2 regions of the Paenibacillus sp. CAU 1782 genome follow, and region 2 is predicted to be linked to the other one. Evidence: riboswitches for the same ligand, from Rfam matches in the RefSeq annotation. Region 2 holds a riboswitch; the other holds the start of a gene.
What was found. Region 2 has a riboswitch for ZMP and ZTP ahead of ACX93W_RS22985 (bifunctional 5,10-methylenetetrahydrofolate dehydrogenase/5,10-methenyltetrahydrofolate cyclohydrolase). Riboswitches for the same ligand answer to the same signal wherever they lie in the genome.
Positions count from the first base shown of each region.

Region 1: another riboswitch for ZMP and ZTP. It lies ahead of rpiB (ribose 5-phosphate isomerase B); the one in region 2 lies ahead of ACX93W_RS22985 (bifunctional 5,10-methylenetetrahydrofolate dehydrogenase/5,10-methenyltetrahydrofolate cyclohydrolase).

Region 1 is NZ_JBTOLL010000019.1:1,045-13,583, reverse strand. Features, by position in the region: gene ACX93W_RS23495 (peptide ABC transporter substrate-binding protein) at 1-1,225, opposite strand, end outside; gene ACX93W_RS23490 (hypothetical protein) at 2,035-2,505, opposite strand; gene ACX93W_RS23485 (serine hydroxymethyltransferase) at 2,752-3,999, opposite strand; gene ACX93W_RS23480 (TIGR01440 family protein) at 4,040-4,651, opposite strand; gene rpiB (ribose 5-phosphate isomerase B) at 4,711-5,163, opposite strand; ZMP/ZTP riboswitch at 5,334-5,415, opposite strand; gene ACX93W_RS23470 (low molecular weight protein arginine phosphatase) at 5,478-6,068, opposite strand; gene ACX93W_RS23465 (manganese efflux pump MntP) at 6,145-6,705, opposite strand; gene ACX93W_RS23460 (L-threonylcarbamoyladenylate synthase) at 6,946-8,019, opposite strand; gene spoIIR (stage II sporulation protein R) at 8,220-9,065, opposite strand; gene prmC (peptide chain release factor N(5)-glutamine methyltransferase) at 9,204-10,229, opposite strand; gene prfA (peptide chain release factor 1) at 10,358-11,434, opposite strand; gene ychF (redox-regulated ATPase YchF) at 11,736-12,539, opposite strand, start outside.
Region 2 is NZ_JBTOLL010000017.1:86,901-99,439, forward strand. Features, by position in the region: gene ACX93W_RS22940 (DUF3237 family protein) at 1-413, opposite strand, end outside; gene ACX93W_RS22945 (pyridoxamine 5'-phosphate oxidase family protein) at 1,230-1,796, opposite strand; gene ACX93W_RS22950 (S-layer homology domain-containing protein) at 2,216-4,024, shown strand; gene ACX93W_RS22955 (ABC transporter substrate-binding protein) at 4,374-4,808, opposite strand; gene ACX93W_RS22960 (haloacid dehalogenase-like hydrolase) at 4,793-5,260, shown strand; gene ACX93W_RS22965 (methyl-accepting chemotaxis protein) at 5,327-5,716, shown strand; gene ACX93W_RS22970 (cell wall hydrolase) at 5,886-6,329, opposite strand; gene ACX93W_RS22975 (GNAT family N-acetyltransferase) at 6,403-7,317, opposite strand; gene ACX93W_RS22980 (hypothetical protein) at 7,531-8,928, opposite strand; ZMP/ZTP riboswitch at 9,163-9,242, shown strand; gene ACX93W_RS22985 (bifunctional 5,10-methylenetetrahydrofolate dehydrogenase/5,10-methenyltetrahydrofolate cyclohydrolase) at 9,297-10,139, shown strand; gene ACX93W_RS22990 (phosphotransferase) at 10,197-10,727, opposite strand; gene ACX93W_RS22995 (fibronectin type III domain-containing protein) at 11,030-12,539, opposite strand, start outside.

The DNA.
Region 1 (12,539 bases), on a different contig from region 2:
ACGCGCTCAGGCCGCTTTCAGCCAAACCTTCTGCCAACAATGTTTTTGCTTCTTCAACGTTTTCGCTGAAGTAGCCAGTGTCTGGATACATTTCGCGGAACGATTTACCGTCAAGACCTGCGATGCTTGGCGGTACAAGACCGTAAGCAGCCGTTTGGTTAGCTTGCAGAACGTTGTCGATCAGAGCTTGTCTGTCGATAGCCATGGACAATGCTTTACGTACTTTTACGTTGTCGAAAGGCGCTTTGTTATTATTGAACAAATAGTAGTAAGTCGATGCTACGGAAGTAACTTCCGCGCTGCCGTCTGCAATCAGACCAGCAACAAAGTCAGTTGGAATAGTGCCCGCTTGAGCGCCGATCCAGTCGATTTTGTCTGTTTCGTACAAGCTATATACTGTGCCTGCATCTTCAACCAAAGAAATAGTTACGTTGGTGAAGTTGATAGCGTCTTTGTTGTAGTAGTCAGGGTTTTTCTCCATAACCAGCTTGTCGTTGTGAACCCAATCCTTCAGAAGGAAAGGACCGTTGGATACGATTGTTTTAGCTTCAGTAGCCCAGTCTTCTGCAGCATCAACTGTTGCAGGGTGAACCGGCAGGTAAGTGTAGTGAGCCAGCAAGCTAGTGAAGTATGGAGCTGGAGTGTACAGCTTCACTTCAAGCGTGTAGTCGCCAGTTGCTTTAACGCCAACTTGGTCAGCGTCTGTGATTTCGCCTTGGTTATACTTTTCACCATTTTCCAAGTAATACAGCATGTATGCATACTCGGAAGCTGTTGCAGGGTTCAATGTACGTTTCCAGGAATATTCAAAATCAGCAGCTGTTACAGGGTCGCCGTTGCTCCATTTAGCATCGTCGCGCAATGTAATTGTGAACGTTTTGCCGTCTTCAGATACTTGAATGTCTTTTGCAATTGCATTTTCTGGCTCGCCGGCAGTGTTCAGACGAGTCAAACCTTCATACAAACCAGATGCAACGATGCCGGATTGAGCATCAGTCATGAGGGCTGGATCCAAGCTTGGCGGATCGCTTGCCAGTGTGAAACGGAATTCTTGAGGAGCGGCTGTTTCTCCGCCTGTCTCAGTGTTGCCGCTTCCGCTGTTTTCTGTGCCGCTGTTAGTCGGCGTAGGCTTGTTGTTGTTGCTTGTGCAAGCTGTGAGCAGCATGCTGAACGCAACAACAAGAACCAGCATAAATTGTGCCGGCTTTTTGAAACTTCCTCTCACACCAATCAACTCCCATTTTCTATTATAAATTTTGTTAAAACCAAATGTTGGGGTAAAGATGGTGAAACTTGAATCATGTTATGATAATTAACATGAAAAACTCGTTTATTCGATGTTTATCAATATACATCTTAAATTAATCAATTGTCAACTCGAAAGTTCACTTTTTTTGTCTAACCAGCCCTATTTTTTACTATTTCCTGACGTTTTTCTTTTATGAGTCGCGTTTCAGAGTTATTTCTTTAACACATTAAAGCGGATTTGCATTAATACACGATTGCATTAATGCAAATCCGCGATAATGCGGCTCTGTATTACTACTCATTTGCACTGATGCGATTAAGTATTGACCCCAAAATGTCGCCATTTTCATGTGACATCCATCATGGTGAGCGGCTTTTGAGGGAATTATAATGTATTGCAAAAAAGCTTTTTACTCTTGAAAATGGTAAGCCCGCCGATTTTCACGGCGAAGTTCTCATTTTACATAAAAGTCATATTCATACATTTATAAAGTTTAATTTCATCGATTTTGTATCAAATATAATAATGAATAAAAATATCCTCCGTGCAATTTCATTGAAAAAGAATAATCTGAATAAAGCTTATTATGCCACGTCTGCTTGCTAAAAAATCCGTCTGTCTGTCCATTAAACGCAAACAATACTCTTTGGAGGCACAAACAGGAAAAAAAGCTCCCTTATATGGATTCGGGAGCCTCTGCCGTTTCACCTTTTATTTTACCAATCGTTGTATCGTACAAGTGGAACATGATTATTTACACGAACATCATTTTATGACAGCGCGTTTCAGTTGTCAAACCTTGTCTTGCCAATCCCCTTTGCAACAGAAGCCGCCAGCGCGAAGATTGAGAGCGTGTAGTATAGAAATGCTGGCTTTGCGCCCTGAGGAGCAGAATCCGGCGTATACACAGCCCTGGCGTAATCCATAGTCCCCGAAACGGGTTTGTCATCCTCTGCGTCCAGTCTAGGCAATGAGCCGGCAACCGTGTGAATAAAGCTGTCATCTTTTTCCCCGCCTGGACCTCCATGATGATTTTGTTCCTCCAAAGCAAATTCGGCGGGATCACTGGAATCGCCGCTCGATTCAGCCTGAACAGCAGAATACCTATTTGCAGGGCCATCTATTTGAAACTCGCCACCGGAGTTAAAAAGAACATATACCATCGTTATCGCTAAAGCAGCGGCCAAAAAGGAATCGCGGTATGGCAGCAGCTTTGTTATTTTCATATGACTCCAACTAATTGTCCAAGCGTTCATGTACTGCCACCTCCCGTCCCGGTCAGTTACTTTGATTCTTTAATATAAACGTTCCGATCTCTATCAGTATGAAAGCGATTCGTAAACAGCGCATTAAATCGGTGTTAATATATGGTAAATGTTATCAGGAACGAAGGAATCCGCTTCTACAATCAAAAGACTTAAAAAACAAAAAAACGCCGCCGGGCTAATAAAAGCCCATGCGGCGCTTGTTAGATATCCAGTCAAACGTAAAGAGGATACTGATTAGTATTGAATCGACGGGTAAAGCGGGAACTTGGCTGTCAGATCGGATACCAGACCGCGAGCTTTAGTCAGCACTGCTTCGTCCTCCGGATTTTTCAGCACCATAGCAATAACCTCTGCAATAACCTTCATAGCTGCCTCGTCCATGCCGCGAGTCGTTGCTGCAGGCGTGCCGATACGAACGCCGCTCGTAATGAACGGGCTGGTTGGGTCAAACGGAATGGCATTTTTGTTGGCGGTAATGCCAACGGAATCCAGTACATGCTCCGCTGTTTTGCCCGTAATGTTCAGATTACGCGTATCGATCAGCATCAAATGGTTGTCCGTGCCGCCGGAAACAATGTTCAGGCCTTTAGCCACTAGCTCTTCGGACAATACTTTTGCGTTGTTTAGTACATTTTGCGCGTATTCCTTGAAGGAAGGCTGCAGCGCTTCGCCGAGAGCAACTGCCTTGGCTGCGATGATGTGCATCAACGGTCCGCCTTGCGTGCCAGGGAAAACCGCTTTGTCGATCGCTGCTGCCCAGGATTTGCGGCAAAGGATCAGGCCGCCGCGAGGACCGCGAAGCGTTTTGTGCGTTGTAGTGGTGACAAAATGTGCGTGCGGCACCGGATTCGGGTGAAGTCCGGCAGCTACAAGGCCTGCGATGTGGGCCATGTCGACCATGAACAGCGCGCCTACATCGTTGGCGATAGCGGCAAGCTTTTCAAAATCGATTGTACGCGGATATGCGCTTGCGCCGGCAACCAGCATACGCGGGCGATGCTTGAACGCCAGTTTGCGAACTTCTTCGTAATCAATGGTGAAGCTGTCTTCCTGCACGCCGTACGCAACAAAGTTATACAGCAGGCCGGAAGCGTTAACCGGGCTGCCGTGCGTCAAATGTCCGCCATGCGCCAGATTCATGCCAAGAACGGTATCGCCAGGTTTCAATGCAGCAAGGTATACCGCCATGTTGGCTTGAGCGCCGGAATGGGGCTGTACGTTGGCATGCTCTGCGCCAAACAATTCCTTTGCGCGGTCGCGGGCCAGGTCCTCGACGATGTCAACATGCTCGCAGCCACCGTAATAACGTTTGCCGGGATATCCTTCCGCATATTTGTTCGTAAGCACAGTGCCCATCGCTTCAAGCACCGCTTCGCTGACGATGTTTTCGGATGCGATCAGTTCGATGTTGTCACGCTGACGTTTCAATTCAAGTCCTAGCGCTTTCAATACCTCTGGGTCTTGCTTTGAGATGTTTTCCATGTTCAAGTTCCTCCTCGTTTATCTTTAATTAAGTTTGATGTTAGTTGCAGTGCCCGGAGGCGTCTTCCTGCCCGGCAGCAGGCTGAATTTCATAGACGGCGCGAACGCCGCCGATCAACTTCGGTCTTGTATAAGCCATTGTGACATGAGCTTCGCCGATTGTTATGACAGACGGCCTCACGGGCACTGCCACGGGACGCAAATGCATGCCGATGAACGTATCTCCGATATCGATGCCCGCGTGCGCTTTTACGGACTCCACCAGACAGGGGTCCTCCAGTTGGCTGTAGGCATAAGCCGCCATGGAACCTCCCGCCGTACGCACCGGAATGGCGTGTACAGGGTCCAAGCCGTATTTTTCAGCAGCGCTCCGCTCCAGCACCAACGCCCGGTTCAGATGCTCGCAGCACTGGAATACCGTAACAAATCCGATATCTCTCCGGACCGCTTCAATGCCCGCATACAGAGCTGAAGCGGTCTCTAGCGCGCCAGCCGTACCGATGGCGCGTCCCAACACCTCGCTGGTACTGGTTCCGACAACAAGCAGATGACCGGGCTTTAATCCTCCCGCTTCCGCCAACTCGCGAACCGCCGTTTCCACTTGGGATGACCAGAGCTGAAGCTCCGGCGTAACGTGATTGTTTTGACTCATGCTGATTTCCGCTCCTTTGTTACAGCAATTTCTTGCAAGAAGGGATGGGAAACGCCGGCTTAAACCGACTGTTTCTCCTCCAGCTGCATCACCTTACGAATGCGTCCTGCATGACGCTCCCCGCCCGAAAACGGCGTTTCAAGCCAAGTGCGAAGAATTTCCTGAGCCAAGCCTGGTCCAATTACCCGTTCTCCCATGGCAAGCACGTTAGTGTCGTTATGCTCGCGCGTTGCCTTGGCCGAAAACAGGTCGTGCACCAGCGCGCAGCGAATGCCGGCATGCTTATTCGCCGCGATGGACATCCCGATGCCCGTGCCGCATATCAGAATGCCGCGGTCCGCATCGCCCCGAGCCACCAAATCACATACAGGCAGCGCGTAGTCCGGGTAGTCAACGGACTGATCGCAGTCACAGCCCACATCCTGTATTTCGTGACCCAGCGATTTCAGCAGCGGAACAAGTTCATCCTTCAAGCGGTAGCCGGCATGGTCTGCGCCAATGGCTATTTTCATCGTCATCTCTCTCCTTATCGTTCTTCTCCGAATTGGGGCCATCTTCACCAGCATAAGCCCTATGTCGATAGTATACCTTTTCCTCAGACAAGAAACGACAACAAAACCAAAAAACAAGCATACCGGATCAAAACAAAAAAAGAGCATGACATGCTCCTAACAGCATGTTTGCTCTTTGCCCAGGCGACCGGCCGTATAATCCGATGCTCCACCGTGGTTAGCCCACTTCCGTCGCCAGTTACATCGGAATCCGTATATGTGAGTCCATCATATCGCAAACTTGCAAAATAATCAATCCGCTTCTGACCGCCATTTTAGCGGTTGGGGCCTAGCTTATCCAGCAGCCTGCCCAACGCTTCCTGAATTTCCTTTGAGCAGCTATCGTACGTCGATAGCGAGCCGCCAAACGGGTCGGCAATATCAAAGCTTGGAATCCGTTTCTCCAGCTCCAGCAGCCTCTGCCTTTCTTCCCTGGTTAGCTGCCCGCCGATCGCACCCCTCATCTGCATGTCGGTGTACAGGCCCTCCAGCTCCGAAATATCCGCGGTCACGGCATCATCTCTATAAACAAATTCTTTGAGCGTATAGGTCTTGTCCACGGCCGCAGGATGAAAATGAAGCAGGTCCCGCTTATGCCCGCTTGTCATGGTCAAAATCAAATCCGCCCATTCAACCGCTTCCGCCGTAAGCCGGCTCGAGGAACCGGCATGGGATATATTTTTCCTGCGCAGGGATTCCAGCGCATGGCCGGAAACGGGCAGCCCGTCCACCGTAGAGACGCCTGCCGATCGCACCGTCACAGCGATGCCTCTTTCCTGCGCCATATTCCTGAGCATAGCCTCCGCCATCGGCGAACGGCATGTATTGCCAGTGCAAACAAATAAAATCGATTTCAAAACGCCCACTCCTTCCTTCGTTGAAGAGGCACTAACTGAGTTTGGCCAGGTCCTACTCAACCTATGTCTTTCAGTCTGCCAAGGCCTAAAAAATAAACAATATGCCAAATATGAATAAAATGGCTCCGCCACAGGCTTCTCCGTATTCGCCCATATTTCCGCTTACCTTTCTCCCCAGCAGCAGACCCAGCATCGACATCAGCCCGCCCAGAAGACCAAACATGGCAATAGTCAGCCATAAATTAGCGGAGAATACGCCTAAAGTAATGCCGACAGAAAAAGCATCGACGCTGACGCTGAATGCCAGAACGAGAAGTCCCCATAACGACCGATGGTCCAGCGACCGGACTTCCTCTCCCCGAAAGGAGCTGTACATCATATGAAGGCCCAGCAGCACCAAAAGCACGCCAGCCGCAGATGTGGCCAGCTTGCCGAGCAGCCCGCTTACCAGTTGGCCCGTCCATACCCCTCCAAGCGGCATCAGCACATGGAACAGGCCGATTACGAAGCCCAGCTTGGCGATATCCCGAAGCCGAATGCCTTTCAGCCCGATGCCAAGCCCCAGCGAAAAGGCGTCAAAACCGAGCGCCAACGCAATAAACAACAACGTAAGCGCTTGTCCGATAAATGCATGAGCATCCCACACGCCATCTCTCCCCCATGTCCGCAGCGTTCTTTAAATCAACATATGCGGACAAACGGTTAAACATGTCCTTTACCACGGAGGGGCGACAGCAGCATGCATTCAAAGACAAGCTGAGATCAATCTGCCTTAAGCGTGCAGGGACTCCTTCGGCGACTGGAGACTGGCTTTAATCTGCCTCACACTTCCACTGATGCTTCGGAGCTCGTAGGAACCATCGTTGCAACCTCCGAGTGCACTCCTTTATAGCTTGATCACCTTGCTTGCAGCTTTGCTCATGCGATTCATCAAAGCCCGGCCAATGCCCTCCTCGGGGCAAGACTCTGCCCACAAGGAAACGGCCTTTTCCTCGTCGAAACGGCGAAGAGCGGCGTATAAACGGACAGCAGCTTCGTCAAGCTTCAAGCGGCTTCCCATATCCATCACGACGTCGCCTTCATAACGATGGGCGCTTTCCGAAAATGCCAGTACGCCCGTCCGTTCTCCACGTGCGGAAGCCTCCGAAAGCCGGGCCGCAATAAACGCCTCCGTCTCCTCGGGATTCCCCTCAACAAGCGTCAGCACTCCCCGAGGCGCATAATGAGTATATTTCATCCCGGGAGAGCGAGGAGCTTCCTCCTCATCTACCTCCCCATCGCCGCCTCCCAGGACGACGAGTTCCGGCAGAGCGCGCCGAAGTTTTTCCAGCGTGATCCCTCCCGGCCTCAAGATGGCAATCGTTTGCTCGTCCAGCAGTTCCACGACGGTGGATTCCAGCCCCACTCCGGTCGCGCCGCCATCCACGATGCCATCGATCAGCCCGTTCAAGTCCTCAAGCACGTGAGACGCCTCCGTAGGGCTTGGCCTTCCGGATCGATTCGCGCTTGGCGCCGCAACGGGACAGCCCGCGCGCTGCAGCAATTCCAGCGCCAAGGGATGGTCCGGCATCCGAACGCCAACCGTAGGCAAGTTGGCCGTTACCAGCGGCGACAAAACGCCCTCGCTTACCGGCAACACAATCGTCAGCGGACCTGGCCAAAATAACTGCATCAATTGTCCCGCCAGCGGCGGATAAGGCTCTACCAGCCCTTCCAGTTGGCTGGCATCCGCGATGTGCACGATCAGCGGATTGTCCGAAGGGCGCCCCTTCGCCGTGAAGATGCCTGCAACCGCTTCGCTATTGCGCGCGTCCGCTCCCAGACCGTAAACCGTCTCTGTAGGAAAGGCCACAAGCCCGCCTCTCCGAAGCGTCTCAGCGGCCTCCTCCAGCCATGCGGCCTTATCATAGCCGACACACGTATTTTCCTTATCATTAGCCCATATTTTGGTTTCCATCATCTCTGCGTGTCATTCCCTGTTCTATCCATGTATGTGCAGCTATCGAACCTTTTCCCAGTTCACGGCTATTATAGCATGTCTAAAAGTAAGTGTTCAAAAATTCAGGTTTTTAGTACAGGGAAAATGGAATAAAGCTAGAAACGATGTTAAGGACACCCCTGGGCTTGATTTGCAATAGAAAGCTGACTTTTGAACCGCCTCTAAAACAAAGATTTGAACCAATCTATGATTCGCTCAATCAGTTCCCATAAGAAAAATCGAACTTCGGGCGTTTCCTCTTCAGCATTTTGCCCTTTGGAATCCGCCAATTCGGAGGAATTGCCCTTCTGGCCTGCCGCTTCCACGCTTCCGTCTGCAAGACTTTTACCGCTTTGGCCCACTTCAACTTCCGAGGAGCTCTCACCGACTTCATTCACCTCTGAATCAGCTGCCGCTTGGGTTGCCGACGCCGCCGACGCTTCTCCCGTGGCCGCATCGATGAAGCACAATGGCGGAAACAGCACGCACCACCAATTTTGCCCTTCGCCTTCGCCGATCGTAATCAACAATGCCTCGTATTCTCCGGCTGGGTACACCTTGCTTCCATACATTTTGGTCGGAAATTGAACGTTGCCGAGAATCGCCGATGCATCATGGGCAAACCCTCTGCTCTCCAGCACGTTTGCGACAATGCCCTCTACTTCCGGAAGCCGGGACTCTATCGCCGCTCGGGCTTCAGAGATATCTTTAAGGCCAACGGCCCAACTGTTCATTGCTTTAACGACTTCATCGCGCACTACGCGTTTGACCGCTTGATCGGTAGGACTGTCGGAATTGGCCAAAATACGCAGGCGAATGGCTTCTTGCGGAATATTGCCTTGCGCTACAGCCGCGTCCATGCGGCCGGACTCCCAGCTCATAATAAGCACAAGCAGCGCCATTATAATAAAACCGTACGATTTACGGTAGGAAAATCGATAGGAATTAGCAGGTGAAGCACCAGAAATGAGATGAGTTGAAATGGAATGAGTAGATACGGAAGAATAAGAAGAATAAGTACGGGACATAACACAAGCTCCTCTCGCGCACCCGCCGGTGCGTCTGCTTGCGTTCCGGAACGCCTCTATCCCAAGTATGTCCAATCCTATTATTCTATAAACCTATTCTTCTAAAAAAGAGAAGAGAGAATGCCGCCAGCCTGCCTATCAGTTCCGATCCCCATGAGCTTCTGTGCTCACGGCTATGATATGCCGCTTGATTCCGTTCAAATCCGTCACGATGGAGATATCATCCCACATCTCCATATCCCGCATCCATGCCGCTACAATCTCCGGCTGGCCCATGCCCAGCTCAAACGCCACAATGCGCGGCATGGCAGGGAGCAGCGCCAGCTGCTCCAGCATTGCGCGGTACGGGGCCAGCCCGTCCGCCCCGCCGTCCAGCGCGAGGTGCGGCTCGTAGTCCCGCACCTCGCGCTGCAAGCCGCTCAAATCCGCCGCCGGAATATACGGCGGATTTGACACAAGCACATCGACGGCTCTGCCCCCGTCGATGGCAGTTCCGCCGCGCCCCGCCGCAATGAAGGGCGCGAGCAGGTCGCCCTGCGCAAACGCCAGCCGATCCGCCACACCGTGGCGGATGGCGTTTGCGCGGGCGACCTCCAACGCGTCCGGAGACAAGTCGGACGCGGTGATCCGCCAGCCGGGACGCAGCGCTGCAAGCGTCACGGCTATGGCGCCGCTGCCCGTGCCGACATCAACGACTGTCGGCCCGATATTTTCGCAGCCAGCAGCCCCTGCCGCATGGCTCGCTTCTCCCGCAATTAGCGTTGCCTCAAAGCTCCCCCACAAGCGGTCTGCGGCATCCAGAACGGCTTCCACCAGCAGTTCAGTCTCCGGACGGGGAATCAAAACCGATGGCGAGACTTGAAACGAGCGGCCATAAAACCAGCCCTCGCCCATAATATATTGGAGCGGTTCGCCTGTGCCCCGCCGGGCGATGACACGTCGCCATTGCTCCGACCGGTCTGCGGGAAACGGTTCGTTCCAGCGGAATAACAGCGCTGCTCTGTCCAGCTCCAGCACATGCATCAGAAGCTGCTCGGCATCGTTACGCGCCTCATCTACACCTTGACCGGAAAGCCGTTCGGCAGCTCCTGCGCAAGCTTGTCGAATCGTGCAGCCCGGCTTGAACCATTCTCCGTTTTGCCCCGCGTTTTCTTCGCTTTTCATAAATCGCTCGCCTTCTTTCCCTGTACAACGTCACTCTGCATGAGAAAACCTCTGCCGCATCCGCGTCCGAAACGCGGCCATGACGGCAGAGGCCTGGTCAGTGCTTAATCTATTGCTGCTTTGCGCTGTTACACGCCCATGCTCTCCCGCTCCATGATTTCAGCTTGCTCCGCAATCGTAAGCGACGAAATAATATCGCTCATATCGCCGTTCATCACGGAATCCAGCCTGTGAAGCGTCAAGTTAATGCGATGGTCGGTCACGCGGCTTTGCGGGAAATTGTACGTCCGGATCCGCTCGCTGCGGTCGCCCGTACCCACTTTGCTTTTACGCTCGCCTGCATATTTGGCTTCTTCTTCTTGACGGCGGATATCGTAAATCCGCGCGCGCAGAACCTGAAGCGCCTTTGCTTTGTTATCATTTTGGGATTTGCCGTCCTGACAAGTCGCCATTATGCCTGTTGGCACGTGCAGAACGCGGACAGCCGATTTAGTCGTATTAACGGATTGGCCGCCAGCGCCGCTGGAGCAGAACGTATCGATACGAATATCCTTATCGTGGATTTCAATCTCGACGTCCTCAACCTCCGGCATTACCGCCACGGTCGAAGTTGACGTATGAATACGGCCGCCGGATTCCGTCACCGGAATACGCTGAACGCGATGCGCTCCGCTTTCGTATTTCAGCTTGCTGTACGCACCTTTGCCGTTAACCATAAAAATAACTTCCTTGAAGCCGCCCAGATCGTTTTCACTAAAATCCATAAGCTCGACGCGCCAGCCTTGCGAGTCGGCATATTTCGTGTACATCCGGTAAAGGTCGTACGCGAACAAAGCCGCTTCGTCGCCGCCAGCCGCGCCGCGAATTTCCACAATGACGTTTTTATCATCATTAGGGTCCTTCGGCAGCAAAAGGATTCGCATCTGCTCTTCCAGCTCTTCCTTCCGTCCGGACAATTCCTCGATTTCCATTTTAACCATTTCGCGCATTTCGTCGTCCAGCTTTTCGCCTTGCATCAGCTTGGCGTCATCCAGCTGCACAACTACGCTTTTATATTCCGTGTACGCGTCAAATGCCTCCTGCAAATCCGACTGTTCCTTGGACAGCTCACGAAGCCGTTTGGGATCAGCGGACACATCCGGGTCACAAAGCAATTCGCTTAGCTTCTCATACCGGTCGGCAAGCGCCTGTAATCGGTCAAACACAGTTATTCACCTCTGTTTTCATTCCTGAATCTTATTCCTCAGTATACCACATCATAAGCCTTCTATCGATAGATGTTCATGATTACCAAACCATATTTCTATCCACAGATTGTACACAACCTGTGCACATCTTGTCCACAAACTTATAGCAATAATCAACAGCTCATTCACCAATCGCAAAATAGGGCGTATGAACTCCCCCGTCTCATTACATTCCAAAGTCTCCTGCAATCCAAAACAACCCGCAGCAATAACTGGTTTCTCCAGTCTTGCCGCGGGTTGTTATAGCTGTTAAAAGGGTTTAAACATTAAACCGGAAATGCATGACATCGCCATCGCGAACAACGTAGTCCTTGCCTTCCAGGCGAAGCTGGCCTCTCTCGCGCACAACCGCCATGGAGCCTGCGGCCGCCAAGTCATCGTACGATACCACTTCCGCGCGGATAAAGCCGCGCTCGAAATCGGTATGGATAACGCCGGCAGCTTGCGGAGCCTTCGTGCCTTGACGAATGGTCCAAGCGCGCACTTCCTGCACGCCCGCCGTGAAATAGGTGTACAGGCCAAGAAGCTTGTAAGCACCGCGAATCAGACGGTTCAAGCCGGATTCCGACATGCCCAGCTCTGCCAGGAACATCTCTTTGTCCTCTCCCTCAAGCTCAGCGATTTCGGATTCAACTTTAGCGCTGATCGGCACCACTTCCGCGCCTTCCTCTGACGCAAACTGGCGAACAAGCTGCACATATTGGTTGCCTTCGGTATCCCCGGCTTCTTCTTCGCTCACGTTAGTGGCGTATAGAACGGGCTTCATCGTCAGCAAATGCAAATCGCGAATCAATACCTTTTCATCATCGGACAATTCCAGGCTGCGAGCCGGCTTGTCGTTATACAGGGCATCCTTCAGGCGCTCCAGCACTTCGACTTCCTGCGCGATCTTTTTGTCTCCGGATTTCAGGTTTTTGCGCGAACGGTCGATCCGCTTCTCCACAGTATCCAGATCCGCCAAAATCAACTCCAGGTTTATCGTAGTGATATCCCCGATAGGATCAACCTTGCCTGCGACGTGGGTAATGTTCTCATCCACAAAGCAGCGAACAACGTGAACGAT
Region 2 (12,539 bases):
TAAATCACAATATCGATGCCAGTGTCCGTTGGACGCCCTTCCCCGGCAAGTATATCCCCGTTCAAAAAGTCCAGCGCTTTACTATTTGTAATGATTTTTGGCGTCGTGCGAAACAGAGCATTCTCATTCTCCAGCTTCCTGTGGATTTCACCATTATTTTCGATGTACATTTCACAAGCTTGTCCAGTATGATCCGTCCCCTGCAGCATATATCTAGCCGATAAGCTGTGGCGGTCGCCGAAGCGTCCAATAATTTGAGTATCCACCCCTCCATCAAGGACGACCCCTTGGAAATATTGACCTGTCACCGTGCCTGTAAACGTGATCATAACGACAGAATCCCCGGCGTCATTTTGCAGGTTGACCGTTTTGCCTATTGAGACATGTACCGTTAGCACTTCTTCCCAATTCACATGAAACACCTCGCATTTATAAAAATTGGAAATTCATTTTCATATCAAAGCGATAAATTCTATTTGGGACAATATAGCTAACCCTATTATAACAGCACACCTCTTAGAGAAGGCGGTGCAATATATTAAAACTGGAAAATAAATGGCTCCTCCCTATCATCAGCGCTTGTTTCCACTGAGCAAAAGCGTCAAACACGGAAGACGGTGACCTTTTTTCGAAATGGCCTGGACTACCTGGACAGCTCCCCTTCGCCCGCCTAGCGGTCACCGATGACCGCTAGAACCCCGAATGGATGCATTGGCTTCAGCTAACGGTCACCCGTGTCCTTTAGGCGCTCAAAAGCCGCGTTTTGGGGATGAATGCAAGCTGTTACGGTCATGGATGACCTTTAAACATGAACAGTTCATCAAAATAGGGCTTTAACGGTCATGGATGACCATAGCGTATGGATGACCATAGAGCACAGGATGCCTGTAGCGTCTGGATATCCATAGCCTACAGGATGCCCGTAGTGCACAGGAGGTCCGTAGTACGCAGCTAGCTTCCGGCCCTGGCACTCCATCAAGACGCCGCGTACCCATTAGAGGCAAATTCGGCAATCGGAGGCCCTTTGTTCCGCAGTGTTTGACTTCTATCGAAGTCAAACGCAAATTTCTGTTTTGATCCGAAAAAATATTGAGAATGTTTGGCAACCATAAAAAAAGAAAAAAGCACATTGCCGTAATTGACAATGTGCTACGAACAAACCTCCGTTATTCCGGGCCAACCGCTTCCACAACATGGCTCACCATGAAAAGTGGTTCATGAATTTCGGGTTACTCCTTAGCTTGCAGCTTCAACCCGATTGGCGTAGGCAAACCGTCGATTGTGTTGCGGTTTTTCTCCATCCAGTAGGCCTCTAACCCGGCTGCGTCCTTTTGGCTGGCCCATCGGTTAAGCGTATCCCGCTCCTTCTCGTAGGCCATAAAAGGCACGGCATAGCCGCAGGAAGACTGGACCTTGTGGATATCCGCCACAATGATTTGCCTGGCTCCCGGCAGCGCCGGAAACAAAGCGTTTAACCCTTCCCACTCGTCTGATTCGGGCAGCACAACTCTTCCCGTTCCATAGAGACGCAAAATATTCGGCGGCCCTTCAAAGGCGCAGAACATAATGGTGATCCGGCCGTTTTCAATAAGATGTGCGCTGGTTTCATTTCCGCTTCCGGTCAAATCCAGATAAGCCACTTGGTTTTCGGACAAGATGCGAAAGGAATCCTGCCCTTTAGGCGACAGATTAACATGACCGTCTTGAGACAAAGGCGAAGAGCCAACAAAAAACAAATGTTGCTTGCTGATAAACGCCATATGCTCCGGCAGCATGGATAAAAACTGTTTTCCCATCAACATCACCCTTTTTCCCATAATATAGCCATTTTAAAGGAACTCCGCAATGATGTTAAATATATAAAAGCAATACTGCTTATAGTCGTTCCCTATAGTTAGACAATTAAAAAAGGGACGGCTAACGATTCAGCAGCCCCTTGTAATATCATTAATGTATCCTTAGATTCAAATGACGGTTACTTGTTATTCGTTGATTTGTAACAGCCGATAAGATACGGAAACGTCGTATTGCTGATGAATTTGTAGGAATCGTATGCAAAGCATTTTCAAACTCATTGCCGAACTTCCCCTCCTGCCGCCAATTATTTTCACTGCCTTTATATTTGTATACTTTTTACAATGTCATATTCTATTTCATTAATTTGGGTTTTACATTATAATTAAGTCTACTTAATCATCTAGAGAAGAGGTATATTGTGAGAAAAAAATTCATTAACGGATTAGCTTTATTGTCATTGTTTACTTGTATTTTATTTCCGATCAGTACATCAGCTAAAACTCTCCAACTACCCATAAGAGATATGCAGACGCATTATTGGAGTACAACATTACAAAATAAACCTCAACCAAGCGATTCCGGTTTGTTGTGGAGTGAAGAAGCTTATGGAAACTATTGGGGGGAAAGATATTGGGCCAGCGATTTAACAATTTCTAATTCCGTAAATTTTTTGCTTTATGAAAATGGAGATTTATTCTTGTCTACAGATGAAAATTTTAGTGAAAATAGCTTTTCAAAAGTAATGGGCAATGTAAAGTCAATATCACAAATCAGTGTCCCCCTGTACAAATCGCGGGAAACAGTTGAGGTGAAATCATCCAGCAACAAATATTCACAATATAAAATTGAAAATGATAGTGAATTGGTTTTGAATGTAAACTTATCAACTATCCTTACCGACGATGGTGCTTTATATATTATGGGGAGTCCGAATGATATTCCGCAGATAAACAAAAACTTAACTACCGAAAATTTGAACGTTGTTTCTCGTGAAATATACCCCAATTCTACAAGGGGATGGGATATTCTAACGACGGTATCTATCGAAATGTTATTCCCATTTGCCTATCAAGCAGTCCCAAATACACCGATCAAGGTTGCTGACAATATTGAAAACCTTAGTCCATATTACTACCTTTCCGAAACGTCATATACGAGCGAGAGGGGATTCTTCATTGATAAACGGGGTAATGCATACTTTGGATTCCCTGGTCTGAACGAGTCCAAAACTTCAGCAAATCAAAATCTAGTAAACTATATCTCCTATTTTAGCACTGAACTTATGTTATTCGAAGATGGTAGTCTTTATAGTGCGAATGAAAGAGTAAGTAATAATATTAAAGATTTCACACCAACATTATACTTGTTAAATGACGGAACACTCTATGATTATGGGCACAATCTTGTTGATCGAGAAGTGAAGGCTATTTATAAATCCTCCAATTATAATAGTCATTATGAAGATAGAATACTCTGGTCACGTGATTACTATATTAAATATGATGAAAGTCTTTGGGGCGACAATGGGCATGGTTACAGCAAGATAATGGATGACGTCTCTTCTATTTTTCAAGAATATGCAGTAAGAACGAATGGCGAGGTTTTCACGATTGAAGTAAGTGAGAATGGATCACTCTTACCGAGGAAAATAATGAATGGAAACGGGTTATCGACAAAACCAGCAGCTAAGATACATGAAGGAAAAATATTCAAGGATGCCTCTGACTGGGCACTCGTTGATTTACGTTCAGCTAGAACATCTGGGCTTACACTTCCCGTTCAAGAGTTAAGTTACAATAAAGCAATAACACGCGAAAAATTCAGTGAAATTGCTGTTAAACTATACGAGAATTTAGCTCAAAAATCAGCTCCTTCATCAAATAAGAATCCTTTCAAGGATACTAACAATCCTGAAATACTAAAAGCTTATGAATTAGGCATTGTTAAGGGTACTTCAGCAACTACTTTCTCTCCACAAGCCAATATTACACGTGAAGAAGTAGCAACAATATTAAAACGCACCGTAGACATAGCAGGGAAATCATTACAAAAAGGCAGTATAAAAAATTTCTCCGACTACGCTCAAATCTCTAGTTGGGCCAAAGATGCTGTGAGCGCAATGTCTGCCGCAAATATTGTGAAGGGGCTGAGTGAAACTACATTTGCCCCGAAACAGAATACCACGATTGAGCAAGCTGTTATTATGGCCAATCGACTAGTGAAGTAACTCCCTTCCGGAAAAGGGTGTCTTGGAAGCATCAAATCTATTTGTCCGCTTTATTTTGATCCTTTTTCTTGTGGGAAAAAGCGGACAAAATACTCTCCCTCAAAACACCCTTTCCCATCCGGCCTCTCTGCTGAATATTTATTACTTCCACTTGAATTTTAGGATAGCCCCTTGCTATGTTGTTCCTCTCCCTACTCTCCCCCACCGCCACCGGAATCTCCTCATACGAAGATCAATCGCTCCAGCTTCCGACGTACAGCTTCACATTGCCGAATCCCGCTTCCGGTTGTTTAAAATCTATTGCGGCAGAAACTCGTTTGTAAACGTGTCGGAGACAATCAGGTCCTTTTCAATCAAACCTTTTTCCTATAAAAATCCAGGCAAAATCTATATTTTTGCTCGTGGCTGCGAAGAAGTCATCACTTCCAATATCAACCCGCTGCAGCTTGCCAAAGTCGGCTCCATTGTTCTCCATAACCGCCTTGAGCACCGCTTCTTCAGAAGGCGAACCCCATCCACCGTACACTTTACCTGCAGCGATCAGCGTTGCCGTTGCGCCTTCCGACGGTTGAATAATATCGACATTGAGCCCTTCTGCGCTATAGAATCCTTTTTCCAATGCTACGTATAGTCCTGCATGGTTTGTGTTTGGCGTCCAATCCAGAATAACAGCGACCGATTCCGTCTTCGCTGTCCCCGCTTCCTTCTCATTGCCGCCGCAACCGGACAGCAGTCCTGCCGCGATTGCGCCGGCTGCTACTATTTTGAATGCTTTACGTACCATGTCTTTTCGCGGATGCCGCGCTTCTGTTTAAACGACTGAGACAAATGGAGATTGAGGTCTTCTTGGTGAGTGGCGCTCCTGCCGAGGTGCTAAGGGGATATGTTGAAAAGCTTGGAATAAAGGGCATCTACGGTTTCGAGCTGGAGGAACGTGAAGGAAGATTAACCGGTGGTGTGGCATGCAACTACGGGGTAGACAAGGATCGGGCCCTGCTGCTCCCTCCATTCCAAGCTTCCGCTTGTATTCATCTGCATAGCATGGGAGATGCTGTTGCCGACATTCCTTTGTTGGAGAACGCTCGCGTGCCTGTTATTGTAGGTGAAAACCGACTTAAGCTCCGTGAAGGCTTAAAGCCGCTCCGATTTGCTAGCCAACCATGGGACCTCGATCAATTGGAGCATCGATTGGTGGCTGAGCTCACAAGTGTAAATAATTGCAGTTACAACATATAAAAATGACTTACCAACGGAAATGCACCAAGCCTAGTCCATATCGACAAGGAATTGTACGGCTTCCCTATGGATGTCATCAACATTCCCATTACGAACGAAAATAATGAAATAGTCGCTGTTCTTTGCGCAACGTATGACCAGAGCAACCAGCATCAGCTAAACGACGTTGTAGGCGATAATCAACATATTTCCAATGAACTTTTGGGAATGGTGCAGAATGTGGCGGCGCATGCCGAGGAGCTTCAGGCTACCAGTGAACAAATTCTTCAAAATAGTAAACTGGCGGTGGAAAATGCCAGCAAGGTGTCCCAGGTATCCGGCTTGATCAAGGAAATCTCCGAACAAACTAATCTGCTCGGGCTAAATGCCGCCATTGAAGCCGCACGGGTAGGCGAAGCCGGAGCTGGCTTCGGAGTTTTATCTGTCCAGCGAAAAAATGATGAGCGTTTCCGATAACTTGATCGAATATTCGATTTCGATTAAGTAGACAGCTTTGGTCGATTATTGAGCCTATCGCAAGCGGATATAAGGCACCACGCAAAGCGGAGCTGTCCGAAAAGCAACTTTTCAGTACAACCCCTGAAAAGTCACTTTCTGGACAGCCCCGTTTCGTTCCGGCTTCATCTTAAAACGTATTATAGACATTTATGCATTCTTCTGCTGTTGGTTCATAAAAACAATGCTTCTTCCATCGTCCCGCAAACGGCTGATTATACCAGGTTGGCGGACATGGACCGGGATTATCGAATGATCCCGGACGGAAATACCATAAGGAGTATTTGGCCGGCCAATTCCGCTCCCCGTCTACAGACCGCTGCGCGAGACGTCGTTCCCTGTCTCTCGCATTTTGATAATACAAACTATGCTGCAGCGCTTCAAACGCATGCGGCTGGTTGATCATATCGGGAATGTTCCGAATATCTTTAAAATCAGAGCAATTAGCTCGAATTCGGTTAATGCCAACATTCCCGACAAGGAGCATCCCCATCTCGCCTTCGGTTTCAGCTTCAGCCCGAAGCAACCTTGCCAACATATCAATATCCCGCTGCCTGGCTTTTACGACTGCCATCGGCTCACCTCTTTTGATTTCTAGAATCATCATATTGTAGGCGAATGGGATGTGTGACTATAGCAGCGTATTCTTACTTTTTCAACTCATAATAATCCATTGTTGACGACTCTATAAAACCACATGATTTGTACAAATCCAATGCATTTCCATTTTCGGTCGCCACTTGAAGGATAATGCTGCTTGCATTGCCTTCGATGAGTTTTTGAATAGCCATGGTGAGCATGATTCGGCCAAACCCATTCCTCCGATGCTCCGGCAGTACGCCCAAACCATAAATACCGCCAACATGGGAAGTCTGCTGAACATGGACTTTCCCTATGATCTCATTATCCTTTTCCGCAAAATAAATGGTCATGCCCTTTGTTTCTTCCTCCTCAGGGCGGATTAATGCATCCGGTGATTCCGGTTCATCGCCAAAATAAATCCCGTTTTGCCTCGCGATTTCATGGGCATCCTCATTGGTTGCTTTTCTGAGCGTAATTCCGCTCGTTTCGATGTGAAGCAGCTGGAATTGCTCCTGATTCAGAACCATTTCATATTCGGAGTGGTCGTATCGCGCCCCGGTTTCACGAATAAAGCTTTGCCCCGCCTCCGACTTTCTTTCGCTTAGAAGGAGCACGCTTTGGGCGTCGCGGCGATTCCATTCTTCTGCGGCTAACTTGAATAACCGGCTAAACACGCCTTGTCGTCTGTATTCCGGATGCACCATGCCATTCACTTCAATTTGCGATTCGGCGCCGCCAAAGCTGGACAGTCCAATATAACCGATTAATTGCCGGTCATCAAAATACATGAATTCATTTATAGGCATAATGCCGGACTTTGTTTCTACGGTTTGGGCAGCTCCAAGCTTATATTCTAGCTCAAGCTTCAAGGCGGTCTGGTCCCCGTGACAACAACGCTCCTGAAGTTCATGAATGACTTCATAATCCTCCTGATCAATGGTTTCCTTTAATTTGATCCAGGGTTTTTGTATCGATTTCATAGGGTCAGTTTCTCCTCTTGTTTTATGATAAGACCAATTGCGACAATCCAAGATGATCTCCACTATTAAAAAACGCCACCCCCATGTGAGCTAAGGGCAGCGGCGTGGATAACCATTCATATCGTACTATGACCACGGCTTAAGAACAATGTAATGAATAGCTATATTGAACTTTACTGCCCGGGGATCGTCAGATTGATTAAATGAGCAAATCTAGCTCTCCGCACTTTCTTCCAGCTTATCGGCAATAAAGTCTTTAAATCTTGTAAAATATCGCTCCGACGCCTCCCAGCGTCTAAGGTCCAAAAAGGACATATCCTGTAAGTCACATTCATCTGGCGGCTGATAATACCGGGAAACGTAGTCTTCGTTATCCAATACATAAAAATAATACGCTTCGTCCGGAGTTTTGATTTCAATCCTGGCAGACTGGTAATCTCCATCCTCATCCACATAGGCTTTACGGAAGGTGTAATATTTTGAGCCGTCCCACAATCCTTCATCCTCTTCTTCTTCATAAAGGAATTCCTGAATGGCAGGATGCTGCAAAATGGACTGCACAGACTGGACCTCCACGTTTCGCAAATAAAGCTCGGCCATATTGACGCAGGTCAGCAGCATCGTCCAGCAACCGCCAAGCTCGGCCAGCTGTTCTGGAGGAGACTCTTCCGTAATATCCTCCCACTCCGATCCTTCCTCTATCGTTCTTGTCAACAAACCGACGGAATGATCCGGCTCCACCCAAATATAATAGTGATTCCGGTTGTCATTCATATAGACGCTGAGATCCCGCTGCTCCCCGTCTGCGTCAATATGCTCCGTTTGAACTTTGAAAAACGCGTCTTGCTCCTGAAAATCAAACGATGGTTTATTTTTCGGCATCAAAATACACTGAGTCAACTTCAATATATTTTCCTCATTGATCGCGTTATGGGTAAAATAAATTGAAGCAGGTTGTTTAAGGGCAAAGGATTCATTTGGACTTTTTAATGGAGAACGCCCCTCTGCAATCACATTTACCAAAGACCAGAAGGAAAAGCCCGTATCATCCTCATCCATATCAAAAACCTCGTCGATCAACACCTCATGAATGCTCACCGGAAGCTCTTGAAAAACGCCGTCTCCGTCCCAGGCACTTACGATACAAGGGATAGACTTCTGCCCGTCTACGTTGATCCTGTATTCGTCATCCTGAACCAAAACCGCTACGTTAAGATGTCCTTTAACAATCGTTTCTCCATGGTTGTAGCTTCCGCAAAATAGTTCTTCAACCGCCAGATTACCCGACACATAAATCTCCTGACCGCCTGCCGTTATATTTTTTGCGCTCAAATTGCCGATTACCATAAGCCCTATGGCAGCGTCTGTTTCCTTATTGTAGAGATGGCCAACCGTAAAGTTTCCGTCTATAAAAATGAGGATGACCTCTTTTTGCTCTGGAAAAGGCTCTTCCCAGTCCAGATTGAGAGAAGGCAGCGTCAAATCTCCACCATAATAAGCAACGAGCTGATCGTCGCTGAAGTCACCGTAAAACTTTGCCCACCAAGATCCTTCCGGAAACTTGTCCGCAAGCTGGCTTAAGGGGAAAAATTCAAAACGTTTATTCATCATAGTCTTCCCTTCAATTCATATTGAATTAAACCCACTGAACTCTATTGGACCTGCTTTTTCGTCTATAAAGCTATCATAACTTTAATTTCCATCATTTACCCCCTACCTGTGTCCCGGTTTTCTGTGCTGTTTGTAACGGCATGTGAATCGGACTTAGTGCCTATCAACATATTAGTATTTTTCAGATGTACCAATTGATTTCCTACTGGCTATTTTGTATCATAAATATAAATTCAAACTGTGTGTGACTGGCGGAACATGGGGAACCATGAGGGAGCACATGGATATCTTGGCCGTACGCCTGGGCAGAGGTAAGGGAGCAATCCCTTGCCTTTTTATGTTTTATACAACAGTAAAGGGATGGTAAGATGATTAACGAAAAAATGATTCTTGACGGCAATGCAGTTGCTAAAAACATGAAAGAGAAACTCGTAGAACGGATCGATCGGCTGTCAGGGCGAGGCATTGTTCCATGTCTTGCAACTATTCTGGTTGGGGATAATCCCGCATCAGCTACTTATGTGCGAATGAAAGGGAATGCATGTAAACGGCTTGGCATTCAATCCTTGCGGGTTGACCTTCCTTCCAGCACCACAACAGATGAGCTAATTGCAGCTATTAACAAACTTAATGACGACTCAAAAATTCATGGAATATTGTTACAGCACCCTGTTCCTGAACACATTGATGAGCGGGCTGCATTTGAAGCTATTTGTATTGAAAAGGATGTCGATGGCGTTACAACTCTTGGATTTGCTCAAAATGCGTTCGGGTTTGCTGATTTCCCGTCTTGTACACCAGCAGCAATAGTTGCTATCCTGGAGTATTACAATATTCCACTCCAAGGTAAACATGCTGTTGTAATTGGAAGAAGCCCCATCCTCGGTAAACCTGTTTCTGCTATGCTTTTGAACAAGAATGCAACTGTCACCACCTGTCACTCCAAAACTGCTAATTTAGCCGATATTGTTTCACTAGGCGATATTGTAGTTGCTGCAGTGGGCAAGCCAAAATTCGTTCAAGGAGATTGGATAAAATCGGGTGCTGTTGTAATAGATGCAGGTTATAACGAAGGGAACATCGGAGATGTTGATTATGATGCCTGCATCTTGAATGCCGCTGCCATTACTCCAGTTCCGGCGGGAGTTGGACCAGTAACGATTGCAACCTTGCTGAAGCATACCGTTGATGCTGCTGATAAATTAGCATAATGTCTTGAGCAAATTGCACAAAATCCATGTCCTGGAAAACGAGCCTTAGAAGAAACTCTATAGGCTCGTTTTCTCTGCCTTAAACCCATTTCTCAACGTATCACACATTGTAGTCAACCGTTCAATGATCCACTGACGCAGTTCGTTAGGAACGGGAATTCCATACGATTCAAAAAACAAATGAATTCGTCGACGGCGCTCTGCAGCGTGCAAATCAGCTTCATACTCTACTGTTGTTTCCGAAGCATGGTGGGGTGAAAAGCTTGCAAGCTGAACCGACGTATAAAGAGAATACGCAATGTCCCACATACGCGGGCCAGGTCCAGCCATGTCAAAATCAATTAGCGCTACAGGATTTCCATTTTGAAAAACCACATTGTACAGCGCAGCGTCATTATGGCATATCACTTGGTGCTGACGATCATCGGCATAACTAAGCTGCCAACTGCCCTTCGTTAGGAGAGGAGAACCTTCAGTCGCATCATGAAATCGCCGTAAAAGACGCGCTACGCCCACAAGAGTTTCATCCGACCACATGTAAGATGCTAGTTCGGGATAATCGTTGCCTGACACTTCTTCCTGAGACACTATGCCTGTGCCTCCTCATTGCGGTGATTGATCATTTACTTTAATCCTGTTTTACCGTAATCGGATTATCTATGTCAAATTTTTAAAAACAGCTTTATCTCACGGCACGGTGCTGCTCCCGGCGTTGACGGGAAGGCAGCATCGTCGCTTCCATTAGTAGCTCTGCGTGAGATGCAATCCTTGCCGCACATCATACAAAAAAGATGATTTCTGCACGATACAGAAATCATCTTTTTGTTGTTTTACACTTGTTTAAGCTGCATTGACGAATTGACCTGTTTATGTTTGTTCTGAAGCTTCCGTTAGATCAATTCAGATTTTTGCAGAAGCTTCTGAATAATCGTAGCCACTTCAGCTCTTGTTATATAAGCCTTCGGGGCAAGCGTTGTAGTACTTCTGCCGGATACGATACCTGCTTGCACGCTTTCCGCAACGCTGCTTTGTGCCCAATGAGAGACACTTGCCCCATCCTGGAATAAACGCAACGTGTCATCAGTCGATTGTACGGATAGCTTTTCCTTTAACCCGGTCAGGGTCATCGCCTTGGAGAGGATCACCATCGCCTGCTCGCGAGTGATCTTCTCCAGCGGACGGAAGGTTCCGTCTGAGTAGCCATCAATCAGTTGATATTCGTATGCTGTATTGATCATGCCGCTATACCAATCCGAAGTCTTAACATCAGAGAACGGCGTAGCCTCGTTCTCGAGTTTAAGTCCCAGTCCCCGAACGACGATGGCTGCAAATTCGGCGCGCGTAATATCCCTGTCAGGACCGAACTCTTCATTACCGATACCGCTGACAATCATTCGGGAACCCATATCGTTCACGGCTTGTTTCGCCCAGTGTTTCGCAACATCGCTGAATTCCAGCGGATGCCAGACAACCGAGTAAGTGCTATTCGTCAAGCTGTTAATCTGGGCGTAATGCGTGCCTTCCTCGACAACGATTTTCGTCGGTACATGCCTTACTGCTCCATCCGGCTCCACCACAACGCCCGTTGTTATCTTGTTCGGATCAATACCCTTCGGAAGGGCAACGCTTCTTTCAACGTATGCTTTGAATTTCGACACTTCAATGGTTGTGCTTCCATACGTTGCGCTAATCTTAAAGTCCACCGGTGGAGCGACGAGAGTGAACGCGTTTTTCCCTGCCGCGTGGTCTACCACTTCCATCATATCCGTAATCGGCGCGGCAATTTCGATGCGAATTTTGATGTCTTGCAGGTTCAACTCTTTGCCTATTCGGGCGGATATAGCATCGATACTTATTTGATGAGCTGGCAACGTATATGTCGCCCGGTCCGTTTTAATCTCCAGCGTTGCCCGATAATTTTCCAGATTTTTAATCATCTGGCCGTTCAATTCACCGATGACAACATCCGATTTGCTATTAACCGGCAGGGTTACTACCGCGCCAAAACCCTCCGATTCGAGCTTTTTGTCCAGCTTGTCCCGGTCGACGGATATCGTAATGACGGTTTGATTGTTACGTTCTGATGTCGTAGCCGTTCCCGCGCTCTCCACTTTCCCGTTAACAAGAATGTCCACTCCGGTATTCCCGCTCGGCGGAACAAAAACTCCCGATCCGCTGGATACCGTATTAGTCATCACGTTGGAGACAATGTTGGAAGTGCCTGCATTTGTTCCTCCCGTTACAACAAGGCGGAAGTCATACGCCGTTGCAGGGATTAAGTCCGTCACCGTTGCGCTTGTTGCATTCGTCGCAATAGCTGCGCTCGTGGACGCCGTCGTCCATGTGTTCGTTCCCGCTGGCGATTGCTGAATAATAACCCCGGTTGCTCCGCTTGCCGCT